3 regions of the Microbacterium sp. YJN-G genome follow, and region 1 is predicted to be linked to each of the others. Evidence: predicted binding sites of a transcription regulator. Region 1 holds the regulator's gene; each other region holds the start of a gene.
What was found. Region 1 encodes LexA, which represses DNA repair genes until DNA is damaged. Its sites were predicted from a motif close to TCGAACANNTGTTCGA; they were not measured.

Region 1 (4,676 bases):
TCGTCGATCCCCGAGTCGTTCTCGTTCTACGACCAGGTGCTCGACGCCGCCGTGACCGTCGGTGCGATCCCCGCGCGCTTCGAGGACCTGCGCGACGAGGACGGCACCATCGGCCTGCCGGCGTACTTCACGGTCGCCCGCGGCGAGGGCGACCGCGCCCCGCTCGAGATGACGAAGTGGTTCGACTCGAACTACCACTACCTGGTGCCCGAGATCGGCCCCGAGACGGTCTTCTCGCTCTCGAGCGACCGCCTCGTGCGCGAGGTCGCCGAGGCCGCCGCAGCGGGACTGCGCACCCGCCCCGTCATCGTCGGTCCCGTCACGCTCCTGGCCCTGGCCAAGGCATCGGACGACGCGCCTGAGGGCTTCGACCCGCTCTCGCGCCTCGACGACGTCGTCGCCGTCTACGTCGAGCTGCTCGCGGCACTGAAGGCCGCAGGAGCCGAGTGGGTGCAGCTGGACGAGCCGGCGCTGGTCAGCGAGTCGCTGCCTGCCTCGACGGGCCGGCTGGCGGATGCCGCGCAGCGCGCCCTCGCCGTGCTCGGCGGCGCCGCCGAGCGCCCGTCGATCTTCGTGGCCGCCCCGTACGCCGAGCTGGGGGAGACCCTCGCCGTGCTCGCCGCGGCGCCCATCGAGGCCATCGGAATCGACCTGGTGCGCGGTGCCGTGCCCGCCTCGCTGCCCGATCTCGGCGGCAAGGTGCTCGTCGGCGGTGTGATCGACGGACACAACATCTGGCGCGGTGACCTGGACGGCGCGTTCGGCAAGCTCGAGGCGCTGCGCGCCCTCGGCGCCGGTACCGTCGCCGCTTCGACCTCGACCTCGCTGCTGCACGTACCGCACGATGTCGAGGACGAGTCGAAGCTCGACGCGCGGCTGGTGTCATGGCTGGCGTTCGCCGACCAGAAGGTCGCACAGGTCGTCACCCTCGCCCGCGGGCTCGCGGAGGGCCGCGAGGCCGTCGCGACGGAACTGGATGCCGCATCCGCAGCCCTCGCCGACCGCCGCGAGGCGCCCGGCGTGCGCGACGGCGCCGTGCGCCGGCGTGCGCTCGTCGAGGACGACTTCTCGCGCGCCCCCTACCAGGAGCGCGAGAACGCCCAGCAGGCGCTGAACCTGCCCGCACTGCCGCTGACCACGATCGGCTCGTTCCCGCAGACCGGTGACATCCGCCGTGCGCGCGCCCAGTTCACACGTGGCGAGCTGCCGCAGGACGACTACGAGGACTTCCTGCGCTCCGAGATCGACCGCGTCGTCGCGCTGCAGGAGGACCTCGGCCTCGACGTGCTGGTGCACGGCGAGCCCGAGCGCAACGACATGGTGCAGTACTTCGCCGAGAACCTCGACGGCTTCGCCGTGACCGAGAACGGCTGGGTGCAGTCCTACGGCTCGCGCGCCACCCGTCCCTCGATCCTGTGGGGCGACGTGTCGCGCCCGGCCCCGATCACCGTGTCGTGGGCGGCGTACGCGCAGTCGCTGAGCGTCAAGCCCGTCAAGGGCATGCTCACCGGCCCGGTCACCATCCTCGCCTGGTCGTTCGTGCGCGACGACCAGCCGCTGGGCGAGACCGCGAACCAGGTGGCCCTGGCGCTGCGCGATGAGATCACCGATCTCGAGGCCGCGGGCATCGCCATCATCCAGGTCGACGAGCCCGCGCTGCGCGAGCTGCTGCCGCTGAAGAAGGCCGACCAGCCCGCCTACCTCGACTGGTCCGTGCGCTCGTTCCGCCTCGCCACCGGCGGCGCCGCCGCTCCCACGCAGGTGCACACGCACCTCTGCTACTCGGAGTTCGGCGTGGTCATCGACGCGATCCGCGCGCTCGACGCCGACGTCACCTCGATCGAGGCCGCCCGCAGCCGCATGGAGGTCGTCGCCGACATCGCACGGTACGGCTTCGACCACGGCGTGGGCCCCGGTGTGTACGACATCCACTCGCCCCGCATTCCCAGCGTCGCCGAGATCGAGTCGCTGCTGCGCCGCGCCGTCGACGAGCTGCCGCTGCGTCAGCTGTGGGTCAACCCGGACTGCGGTCTGAAGACCCGCGGCTACGACGAGACGGTCGCCTCGCTGCGCAACATCGTCGAGGCCACCCGCCGCGTGCGTGAGGACGTGGTCGTCCCCGCCTGACGCGTGAAGTGGGACTGACGACGTCGTCACGCGCGACGTCGTCAGTCTCGTCGTCAGACGCGTCGTCAGACGCCGAAACCCCTCAGCAGTGCCGAAACCCCTCCTGAATTGCGAGATTCAGGAGGGGTTTCGACAACCTTGAGGGGTTTCGGCGGGAGATCAGACGGCGCGCAGCACCGCCACGACCTTGCCGAGCACGACGGCCTCATCGCCGAGGATCGGCTCGAAGGCCGAATTGCGGGGGAGCAGCCAGGTGTGGCCGTCGCGACGGCGGAACGCCTTCACCGTCGCCTCGCCGTCGATCATGGCCGCGACGATGTCGCCGTTCTCCGCATCGTTCTGCGTGCGCACGACGACCCAGTCGCCATCGCAGATCGCGGCGTCGATCATCGACTCGCCGTTGACCTTCAGCATGAACAGCTCGCCCTTGCCGACCAGCTGACGCGGCAGCGGGAAGATCTCCTCCACCTGCTGGTCGGCCGTGATGGGCACGCCGGCCGCGATCTGCCCGACCAGCGGCACGAGGGCGGCATCGCCGACGGCGGGCGCGGTGTCGGCGGGGTTCTCGGCGCTCGTGCCCGGCAGGTCGATGAGCACCTCCATGGCGCGCGTCTTGCCCGGGTCGCGGCGCAGGTAGCCGCTGAGCTCGAGCTGGCCGAGCTGATGGGTCACGCTCGAGAGCGACTTCAGCCCGACGGCATCGCCGATCTCGCGCATGCTCGGCGGATAGCCGTGCCGCGCGATGGAGGTCTGGATGACCTCGAGGATCGCCATCTGCTTGGCGCTGAGGCTCTTGCGCCGCCGGGTGCGCGGAGCCTCGGAGGCGGGGGCCGGGATGTCGCTCATCGGTGCTCCTTCATGCGTGCCGTCCGGTGCGGATCCGCGCCAGCGCGGGCGTCCGGTTCGAATGTCGGTGGCCCGTGATGGGCTCTCCATATCGAAACCGTATCCGAGGAATCACCGAAAACGGAAGATCTGTTCGAGCGTGTCGGGATGGATTCGGGTCGATTGTCGAAGAATTCTTGACAGATGTTCGATATCGAAGATAAGTTCGGAACACAGCTTCGCATCCGGCATCCCCGGCCGGATGCCGGATGCGAAAGCTGTACCAGTCCCGCCGGCGCGCGGGGAAAGACAGAGGAGCGTCACATGAGCACCATCAGCATCCAGGTCCCCGCGATCGCTCGCGTGTCCGCCGGTGCGCGGTCGGCCTCCCGCACCCGCCTGCGCCTGACCGCACGCGGCCGCCGCGTCCTCACCGCGTTCGCCGCGGCACCGGTCGTCGCCGTCCTCGCCTTCTCCGTGTTCGCGGGCGGCTCCGCCCTCGCCTCGGGGGACCAGGCGGCGAACGTGCAGTTCCAGACCGTCACCGTGATGCCGGGTGACACGCTCTGGTCGATCGCCTCCACGGTCGCACCGAACGACGACCCGCGCGATGTCATCGACGACATCCAGCGGCTGAACAACCTCAGCACCGGCATGATCCAGATCGGCGACGAGATCGCGATCCCTGTCGAGTACGCGCGCTGACGCGAACGGGGCAGAATCCGCGCCCACGCGCGCGACGACCAGTGGCGTCACGCGGGGAAGGGGCCCGATCCGGCGTCCTACGATTGAGGGGTGACCTCCCTCGACGAGCTGCCCCTCCGCGCTGATCTGCGCGGGCTCACCCCCTACGGCGCGCCGCAGGCGCCGCTGCCGGTCGCGCTGAACGTGAACGAGAACACGCATCCCGTGCCGGATGCCGTGGTCGGCGACATCCTCGATGACATCGCCCTCGCCCTCACCGACGTCAACCGCTACCCCGACCGCGAGTTCACTGCTCTGCGGGAGGCATTCGCCGGCTACCTCGGGCACGGTCTCACCGCCGACCAGATCTGGGCGGGCAACGGCTCGAACGAGGTGCTGCAGCACATCATGCAAGCCTTCGCCGGCCCCGGGCGCACCGCCTTCGGCTTCGCACCCACGTACTCGATGTACCCGCTGATCACGCAGGGCACCGGGGCGCGGTGGATCTCGGGCACGCGCGAGGACGACTACACGATCACCGCCGAGGATGCCGCCGCGCAGGTGCGCGACGCGGACCCCGACGTGATCCTGCTGTGCTCGCCGAACAACCCGACGGGCACCCCTCTCGGCCTCGACGTCGTCGAGGCCGTCTACGAGGCCGCCCGCGGCATCGTGATCGTGGACGAGGCGTACCACGAGTTCGCGCCCAAGGATGCGGCATCCGCTCTCTCCCTGCTGCCGGGGCGCCCGCGGCTGGCCGTCTCGCGCACCATGAGCAAGGCGTTCGCGTTCGCCGGCGCCCGGGTCGGGTACCTGGCCGCCGACCCCGCGTTCATCGACGCGCTACGCCTGGTGCGCCTGCCGTACCACCTCAGCGCCCTCACCCAGGCGGCGGCGACCGCGGCACTGCGCAACTCGGCCACCATGCTGCGCATGGTCGACGAGATCGTCGAGCAGCGCGACCGCATCACCGCTACGCTCGAGGCGCTCGGCTACACCCCCCACGCCTCCTGGTCGAACTTCGTGCTCTTCGGCGGCGT
Region 2 (4,676 bases), 1.1 Mb from region 1:
GGCGCTGCCGGGAGGCGTGCGCGGTGAATGTCCGCGGCAACTGGGATGACTTCCTTCCCGGCATCGGTGACGATGCGTCGGAGGGGCTGGTCTGGTGGCGTGATGAGCTGTCGGCGGAGAGCCGGGAATGGCTCGCGTCGCTGCCGCTGAGCCATGATCTGTTGATGAGCGGGCGCCGCATCCGGCTGTTCCACGCTTCGGCCGAGAGCCCGCATGTGCGGGTGCACTTCCACCACAGCACCGAGGAGTTCGCCGGCATGTTCGCGAACACGGCGATGACCGGTGATGGTCCGGTGCCGGATGTGGTCGGCTACGCCGACATCCACGACGCGTACATCGAGTCCTTCGAGGGGCGGACGCTGTTCAACGTCGGCAGCGTGGGGAATCCGCTGGACGAGCCGACTCCCTCGTACGTCATCCTCGAGGGCGTTGCGGGCGGCGAGTGCGACGCGCCGTTCGGCATCCAGTTCGTGCGGGTGCCCTACGACATCGAGGCGGAGGTCGCGGTGGCGGAGCGGCTTCGGATGCCTGAGCGCGACGTCTGGGCTGTGGAGCTGCGCACTGCCCGGTACCGCGGGCGGCAGCTGTCCCAGTGACCCGGGGCGGGGTGACGTCAGATCGCGTCCCTGGCCTCGGCGCGTTGCGGGGAGGGCGATGTCGCCGGTTCGGCGTGGCGGTTCTGCGTGCTTCGCGCCCAGAGGCCGGTTCGCTTGGCGTAGACGGTGCGCAGGGAGCTGAGGATCTTGAGCAGCGGCGCCTCGCCGAAGCGGTGGTCTGCGCCTGGGACCAGCCGGGCGGCGAGGTCTGGGCGCTGATGCCAGAGGATCTCGCGGCCCATCGCGGCGTGCGGTGCGTTGGAGACGATCGCGATCGTGTCGGCGGTCTCGAGGTGCGGGATGGCGTGGGCGATGTTCTCCCAGGTCGAGCGGCTGGTCGTGTCGAGCGCGGTGGCGCCCACGTAGGAGTGGTGGTCGCGAGCGTGGCGCTGCATGATGGCGGCCTCGGAGGTGGTGCTGTGCACAGGGCCGCCGCAGAGGACGAGCAGGTTCTCGGCGCTGGGGTCGAGGGATCGGATGCCCGCGCGAACGCGGAAGCGGTTGACGAAGTTGGCGCGCTCGCCGCGGTTTCCGAAGCCGAGCACGACGACAGCGTGCGTGCGGGCTGGGAGGCGCGACGCGCCTTCGGCTGTCGCGCCGCCAAGCCAGAGGGAGGTGGTGTGCCGGTCGACCAGCACCGCCCATAGCCACAGGGCGGTCAGTCCGGCCGTGGCCGCCGTGAGGGCGGTTGTCAGGCGTCGGCGGTCGGGCACGACTGCCACGATAGCCGTCCGCGTTGTGCTGGGGTCGACGGCTGTCTGTCTCATCTATGTGCTGCGATGCGGCTGCCCTCGCTCATGTGGCCGTCCTCGCTCATTCGGTTGCCCTCGCTCATGTAGCCCCTCGCTCATGTAGCCCCCTCGCTCAGGTGGCCGCACTCGTTCACGCGGCGTCGGGGCGGAATCTCTTCGGCGGCGGGTCGATACCCGCCCACGCGGCGACGAGCGCGGCGCGGGGACGCAGAGTGATAGGCGGACTGCCGCCGGGCGGATGGAGCATGAAGTCGTCTCGGCCCGCGCGGCTGATGCGCCAGCCGCCGTGATGCAGCTGCACATGGTGGTATCGGCAGAGCAGGATCCCGCGGTCGATGTCGGTACGCCCCTGATCCGCATGCCATTCGTCGATGTGATGCGCCTCGCAGTACGAAGCGGGGCGGTCGCATCCTTTCCAGCGGCATCCACCGTCGCGAATCGCCAGTGCGATCCGCTGCCGGGGAGTGAAACACCGCTGCTCGCGCCCGACATCCAGCGGATTCCCGAAGGTGTCCACCGTCACGGCCACGGTCCCGGTCTCGCAGATGTGCTGGTCGACCGCGGTGAAGGGCAGCGACAGTCCGTAGTCCTCCGTGCGTGCGCTCGTGGCGTCGCCGGCGGCATCCATGACCTGGACGATTCGCACGCCGGCCTGACGCGTTCCGAAGACCTCGGCGGCCTCTGCGAGAGCTCCTGCGCGCAGCATGTCGATCAGCAGGTCGTAGCTCAGCTGATCGTTGGTCCGAGCATCCGCGGTCAGATCCCGGGCCTGCTCGGCCTCAGTCGAGTCGACGAATCGCGGCCCGCCTCGCCGGGGACGCAGCGCGGCGTCGCGGATCGTGCGGATCCACGCCGCACCGTCGTCCTCGAAGTCGATGTGCCCGCGTTCGATGCCGTCGGCATCCGTCCAGATCCGGAACGAACGCCTCTCATACCGTTCCGTGAAGCGACGCTCTGCGCCGTCCGGGTCGAGCTGATCGCGGATCGCACGGGCCTGGATCCGCAGCTCCTCGACCGTCCGCTGTGCAGCCTCTTCGATCAGCTGCTCAGCGGCCGCGGACCACGCCGCATGTGTGTCTTCGTCATCGCCGATGGGCTGCCCCAGACCGCGCAGGATCGTGTCCTGCTGCGTGGGGGAGATGCGCCCCTGCAGCATCGCGGCGGAGAGCACCGCGTGCCACGGCAGCTTCGCAGGTGGAGCATCCTGTGAACCCTCGTCGTCAGCGCCGGTGCTGAAGACGAATCCAGCATCGTCATCCGGCCCAGCATCGTCATCCGGCCCGGCACCACCATCCTCCGCGCCGTCGGCCTCAAGCAGCGACAGTCCGAGTCGCACCCGACGCTGTGCCTCGGCGTGACTGATCCCCGAGATGTCCTGCACGAGCCCTGCCGGTGTGCGGTGACCGCGCGATTGTGCGAACCCGTCCTGCCCGGCTTCCCGGCTCGAGCGGGCCGCGGTGATCCCTGCCCCGACGATGCTGATCGTCTCGACAACGCGCATCAGCTCGGATGCCGCGGTCACGGCATCCATCAGTTCGTCTGCGCCGAACGCCGACATCCGGGAGGGCAGCTCCGACGCCTCCGCATCCATGCCGAACAGGTAGCGCAGCGCGTCGACCTGGTGCTGGATGTCGGTGAGGAGGGCCATGAATCCATTGTGCGAGGGACCTCCGACATTCGAACGGAGATTCGATGACGATTGCGTCGATCCGGATAACAGAACGGTTACGAAAACCATCCGCTTCCAGTGACCCGATTCGAACTGACTGCGCCCCGACCTCCGTCACTCCACCACATCCTGATCACCGAGCACCCGCGCCACCGTGCTGCGGCCGAGTTCGGCCATGACCGGATTGCTCTGCTCGTAGTACCAGACCAGCCCCATCGCCTGCTGCAGCGCCCAGGCCGCGCCCCGACGCCACTCGTGATCAGACGCGCCGACGACCTCGCGCAGCCGCCCCCGCGCGCCATGGTCCAGCAGATGCCACGCGCACACGAGATCCAGCGATCGATCGGCCGGACCGAACGATGCCCCGTCGAGCACCCCGGAGAGCCGGCCGTCAGACACGAGCAGGTTTGCCGGGATCAGATCGCGGTGGCTCATGACATGTTCGCCGGCGACGGGCATCTCGCGCAGCACCTCCCACGCAGACGCCACCCCGGAGACGTCGACCTTCCCCGCGCTCTGGGCGAGGCAGTGCGCCATCCAGTCGTCATGGTCGCCGGGCTCACCACCGCGACCCTGCCCGTCGAAGACGCGCTCGCCGACGGGCACCGCCCTCAGCGCGAGGATCAGCGCCCCGAGATCCTCCGCGAACCCGTCCGACCCGGACTGGCCGAACGGGTCGGCGACCTCGCCCTGCACCCAGCTCTGCATCGACCATGCCGACGGGTACCGCTCGTCGCCGCCGCCGACGCCGAGCGGCACCGGCGACGGGAACGGCGACGATCGCGCGAACTCGGCGAGAGCGGCCGCCTCGGCCTCGAGGTCGGCACGGGAGGCGGATGCCAGCGGGAACCGCGCCGCGAACTCCTCGCCCACGCGGAAGATCGCGTTGACCGTCCCCGCGCCCGAGATCGCGCGCACCGGCAGCCCGGCCAGCTCCGGGAACTCGCGGGCGATCACCTCGCCCGCGAGTTCCTCGTCGACGACGAGCTGGCCGTCGTGCATCCGCGTCGTCACGCTACGGCTTGCCCTGATCCACCCACCGGTGGCCTCCCACGAACAGGTTGCCCACGCTCACCCCTTCAGCCGGGCGATCCAGGCCTCGACATCCTCGACGGTGCGGGGGATGTCGGCCGACAGGTTCACGGGGCCGTCCTCGGTCATCAGGATGTCGTCCTCGATGCGCACGCCGATGCCGCGCAGCTCCTCAGGAACGGTGAGGTCGTCGATCTGGAAGTACAGGCCGGGCTCGATGGTGAAGACCATGCCCGCCTCGAGGATGCCGTCGTAGTACATCTCGCGCCGCGCCTGCGCGCAGTCGTGCACATCGATGCCCAGGTGGTGCGAGGTGCCGTGCACCATGTAGCGGCGGTGCTGGCCGCCCTTGTCGGCATCCAGCGCCTCGTCCGCGGTGACCGGCAGCACGCCCCACTCGGCGGTGCGGCGCGCGATGACATCCATCGCGGCCTCGTGCACGGTGCGGAACCGCACGCCCGGCTTGGCGGCGGCGAACGCCGCATCCGCGGCCTCCAGCACCACTTCGTAGACGCGACGCTGCACGTCCGAGAAGGTGCCGTTGACGGGAAGGGTGCGGGTGATGTCGGCGGTGTACTGGCTGTCGACCTCGACGCCCGCGTCGATGAGGATCAGGTCGCCCGGCAC
Region 3 (4,676 bases), 1.5 Mb from region 1:
CAGCTGGATGCCGCGCTCGTGATTCTCGGCCTCGAGGTGCAGCAGCTGCGCGATGAGCGTGTTCGCGACGCCGGCGTCGATGCCCGTGCCGAGGTAGACGAGCCGCTCGGTCAGCAGGGACGAGTAGACGTCCATGATGCGCTCACCGCGCGGGTTCGAGGTGACCACGTTGGGGATCGTGTAGCTGGTCATGTCAGGCTCCCTTCGGCGGAGCGGATGCCGTGGCGGTCACGGCATCCGGGTCTGTGTCGGCATCCGGGTGTGTGCCGGCATCCGGATGCATCTCGGTGTCCGGACCGATGCCGATGCGCGGTCGCCGCGCCGGCAGCACCTGGTCGAAGTGGTCGACGATCCGGTCGATGAAGCCGTACTCCAGCGCCTCGGGCGCGGAGTACCAGTGGTCGTGCAGCGAGTCCTCGAACACGCGCTCGATCGGCTGGCCGGTGTCGGCGGCGATCAGGCCGAGCACCGTGTCGCGGAGGTCGCGCAGATCGCCGGCCTGCGCCTCGATCTCGACGGCCGATCCGCCGATGCCGGCCGACCCCTGGTGCAGCAGCACCCGGGAGTGCGCGAGAGCCGCGCGCTTGCCCGGCGTTCCCGCCGAGAGCAGGAACTGCCCGGCGCTGCAGGCGAGCCCGAGGGCGAGCGTCGACACGTCGCAGGGCAGCAGCCGCATGAGGTCGCGGATGGCGAGCATCGCGGGCACCGAGCCGCCCGGCGAATGGATCCACAGCGCGATGTCGGCGGTGGCGTTCTCGGCGGCGAGCGAGACCAGCTGGGTCATCAGCAGCGTGCCGTTGTCGTCATTGAGCTCGCCGTCGAGCACGAGCACGCGCTGGTGGTACAGCGCTCTGCGCGCCTCGGCGGAGAAGTGGACGGGAGCCGGTGAGTCGGTCATGACCCCAGTCTCGGCACGTCCCGGGCGCACGGCGCGGGCATCCGCCGTCGGCGGATCCGCTGTCAGCGGCGCGGCATCCAGTCGGCGCTGCCTGCAGGGCTGCTTGTCAGCGGCACGGCATCCGCTCGGCTCAGTGCGGGTAGTCCGGGGCGGGCGGAAGCCCGAAGAAGTCCTCGAGCGTCGTGAAGCCGCCGTGGTGATAGGCCGCCGCGAGTTCCGGGCCGATGTAGCGCAGGTGCCAGGGCTCGGGCATGTAGCCGGTCTTGGCAGTCGCGCCCTCTTCGTAGCGCACGATGAAGCCGAACTCCCAGGCGTGCTGCGCGACCCAGTCACTCTGCGGGGTGCCGCCGAACTGGCCGATCGAGCCGCAGCGACTGGCACAGGCCACCACGTCGACCGCGAGCCCGGTCTGATGTTCGCTGTGACCTGGCCGCGCCGAACCGGCATCCGCACTCGCGCGCCCCTCGGAGCGCACGAATCTCGAGTAGGTGAGCTCCTGCAGGCCGTACGAGCGGTAAGCGTTGTTCACCCCGAGCACCCCGGCGCCCGCGGACTGCGCTGCGGCCGCCATGCGGCCGAGCGCGTCCGCTGCGGCCGGATGCATCTCGACGGAACCGGAGGTGCCGCGCAGAGCGGATGCCGTCACCGCCGACGGCGTGAACTCGGCGGGCTCCAGCCGCCTCAGCTTGTTGACGACCACCCACTGGAGTGCGGGGTCGACCAGCGAGATGCACGGAGCATTGCCGACCGCCACTGCCGAGCGGAACGCCTCTCCCCCGCCGAAGGCCTTCACGACCGCTGCGTCGTCGCCTGCGGCGAGGGCTGTCCGCACCGCGGCATCCACGCAGGGGTTGACCGCCGGTGTCGCTGCGACGTCGATATCGGGGATGCTGAGTGCCGCCACCGGCGCCGGCAGCTGTGACGGCGGTGTCGCCATCACACCCGCGAGAGTCGCCAGCGAGGCGATCGCGGTGAACAGCACGCCGATCGGCAGGGCGATCCTGACGGCGAGCGGTGCACGCGACGCATGCCGGGAATGCGTGGCGCTCATCGTTCCATTGTCACACCCGCAGAACCGCGATGCACCACGCCGGGCGAACACGCGTTCGACCAAGTGTTGACATATGCTCGTTCTTTTGTTCGAATGAAGGGATGCGGTGGCAGGGACAGACGATCGAAGACGTGGACGGTGACGCGTTGCCGGGCCTCGAGAACCGCACCGGGATCGTGCAGTCGGTCACGACGCCGGAATTCGCCGGGATGACGTTCCACGAGGTGCTCGCCAAATCGGCGCTGAACTCCGTGCCCGGCGCCTCGCGCATGCCGTTCCGGTGGACCGTCAACCCCTACCGCGGATGCAGTCATGCCTGCGTCTATTGCCTGGATCCGAACACTCTCGTCCTCTGCGCTGACGGCCGGCAGCGACCGCTGAGCGATCTCGAGATCGGCGACGAGATCATCGGCACCGAGCGTCACGGTTCCTACCGCCGATACGTGCGGACCCGGATCGAAGCGAAATGGTCGACTCGGAAGGCGGCATTCCGCGTCACACTCGCCGACGGCACGGAGCTGATCGCAAGCGGCGACCACCGGTTCCTCACGGATCGTGGCTGGAAGCACGTCGCTGACGCTCACGAAGGCCAGCGACCTCACCTCACGCTGAACAACCGACTCATGGGATTCGGGAGCGGGATGCTCCCCCGATCGCTCGACGTGGCCGAGGACGGCATCGAGGGTGTCGCGGTGAAATCGGTAGCCGATCTGCGGGTCGTGAGCATCGAGCCCCTGCCGGGGGTCCGTGAGCTCGTCGACATCACCACCGGCACCGGAGACTTCGTGGCGAACGGCGTCATCAGCCACAACTGCTTCGCTCGCGGCACGCACGAGTACCTGGATCTCGACGGCGGTGCGGACTTCGATTCGCAGATCGTCGTCAAGACGAACGTGGTCGAGGTGCTGCAGCGCGAGCTGCGGCGCGGCTCGTGGCAGCGCGAGACCGTGGCACTCGGCACGAACACCGACCCGTACCAGCGCGCCGAGGGGCGGTACCGGCTCATGCCGGGGATCATCCGCGCCCTGGCCGACTCCGGCACGCCCATGTCGATCCTCACCAAGGGAACGCTGATCCGCCGGGACATCCCGCTCCTGGTCGAGGCCGCGAAGCAGGTGCCGATCGACGTGCAGATGTCGATCGCGATGTACGACGACGCCCTGCAGCACGCGATCGAGCCGGGTACGCCGACCACGCAGGCGCGGCTCGACACCGTGCGAGCGCTGACGGATGCCGGCTTCCGCGTCGGCGTCTTCCTCATGCCGGTGCTGCCTCACCTCACCGACTCGGTGACGGCGATCGATGAGGCGCTGCGCCGCATCAAGGAAGCCGGGGCCGATCACGCCGTGTACGGTGCGCTGCATCTGCGCGTGGGTGTGAAGCCGTGGTTCTTCCAGTGGCTGCACCGTGAGCATCCGGAGCTGATGTCGTCGTACCGCGGCCTGTACCCGGGTGTCGCGGCCGAGGCACCGAAGGCGTACCGGCAGTGGTTGGCGCGGCGCATGCGCCCGCTCATCCGGATGCACGGACTGCAGACGCAGACCGAGGAGGACCACGACCGCATGCGCGGGATCATGCGCGAACGCATGCGCCCGCCGGCGGCATCCGCTCCGAAGCCCGAGGCTGCGGCAATGCTCTTCTGACATCCAGGTGCGGCGAGCCGCACTCACTCCTGCTTCTTGAGCGGCTCCGTCCAGATGGCCAGGAAGAACAGCGCGAGCGGGCCGAAGATCATCGTGATGAAGAACCACCACAGCTTGCCGCGGCCCTGCATTCCGGCCACCGCGGCCGTGAGAAGGGCGATCGACACCCATGCGGCGCTGCCGATCGACGCTGCCTGCTCCCATTCCATGCGATCAGCCTAGGCCGGGCCCGCCCGACGGCCGCAACTCGGGGGACCCTCATGCGAAGCGCCCCTGCCGGGCCCGGGCGGGCTCGGCAGGGGCGCCTTTGCGGAATCGCGGCGCGACCTCGATCAGGAGGTCAGCTCGGCCTCCGACGGCATCCGTCCGGTGATCTCCTCGATCACGTCGTCGCCGGGCTGGGCGCTCTCGAACGGCGCCTCGATCTCGGCACGGTCGAGCAGGTCCTCCATGCGGCGGCGACGGTGGCGGGTGATCAGGGTGACCACCCGACCCGAGCGCCCGGCACGGCCGGTGCGGCCGGCACGGTGCAGGTACGTCTTGTACTCGTCGGGAGCGTCGGCCTGCACGACCAGATCGATGTCATCGACATGGATGCCGCGGGCGGCGACATCCGTCGCGACGAGCACCTGCACCTTGCCCGAGGTGAGCTTCTGCAGGTTGCGGATGCGCTTGGCCTGGTTCAGGTCGCCGTGCAGCGAGACCGCCGCGATGCCGGCGTCTTCGAACTGCTCGGCGAGCATCTCGGCGTAGGCGCGGGTGCGGGCGAAGACGAGGGTCTGGCCCTCTCGGTCGACGAGCGAGGTGAGCACCTCGGCCTTGTCGCGGTGCTCGATCACGAGCACGCGGTGCTCGATCGTGCTGGACTGCTGGTCCTCGCCTGCGACCTCGTAGACCGCCGGGTCGACCAGGAACTCGTCGACCAGCGAGGCGACCTCGCGGTCGAGCGTCGCCGAGAACAGCAGCTTCTGGCTGGCTTCGCGGTCGGCGAGGGCTGTGCCGGTGGCGCGGAGGATGCGCTGCACGGGCTCGACGAAGCCGAGCTCGGTCATGTGGTCGGCCTCGTCGAGCACGGCGATGCGCA

Region 2: H7694_RS04995 (DUF222 domain-containing protein) is a predicted target of LexA. The motif match lies at 3,026-3,041, and genes of this name have one in related genera.
Region 3: H7694_RS00960 (Rv2578c family radical SAM protein) is a predicted target of LexA. The motif match lies at 1,993-2,008, and genes of this name have one in related genera.

The regions. Positions count from the first base shown of each region.
Region 1 is NZ_CP060402.1:2,151,275-2,155,950, reverse strand. It holds gene metE (5-methyltetrahydropteroyltriglutamate--homocysteine S-methyltransferase) at 1-2,127, shown strand, start outside; gene lexA (transcriptional repressor LexA) at 2,287-2,973, opposite strand; gene H7694_RS10365 (LysM peptidoglycan-binding domain-containing protein) at 3,277-3,657, shown strand; gene H7694_RS10360 (histidinol-phosphate transaminase) at 3,748-4,676, shown strand, end outside.
Region 2 is NZ_CP060402.1:1,064,156-1,068,831, forward strand. It holds gene H7694_RS04985 (metallophosphoesterase family protein) at 1-596, shown strand, start outside; gene H7694_RS04990 (YdcF family protein) at 614-1,309, opposite strand; gene H7694_RS04995 (DUF222 domain-containing protein) at 1,479-2,996, opposite strand; gene H7694_RS05000 (phosphotransferase) at 3,132-4,031, opposite strand; gene H7694_RS05005 (aminopeptidase P family protein) at 4,089-4,676, opposite strand, start outside.
Region 3 is NZ_CP060402.1:206,668-211,343, reverse strand. It holds gene H7694_RS00975 (ClpP family protease) at 1-192, opposite strand, end outside; gene H7694_RS00970 (ClpP family protease) at 194-898, opposite strand; gene H7694_RS00965 (M15 family metallopeptidase) at 1,029-1,949, opposite strand; gene H7694_RS00960 (Rv2578c family radical SAM protein) at 2,051-3,592, shown strand; gene H7694_RS00955 (hypothetical protein) at 3,616-3,801, opposite strand; gene H7694_RS00950 (DEAD/DEAH box helicase) at 3,925-4,676, opposite strand, start outside.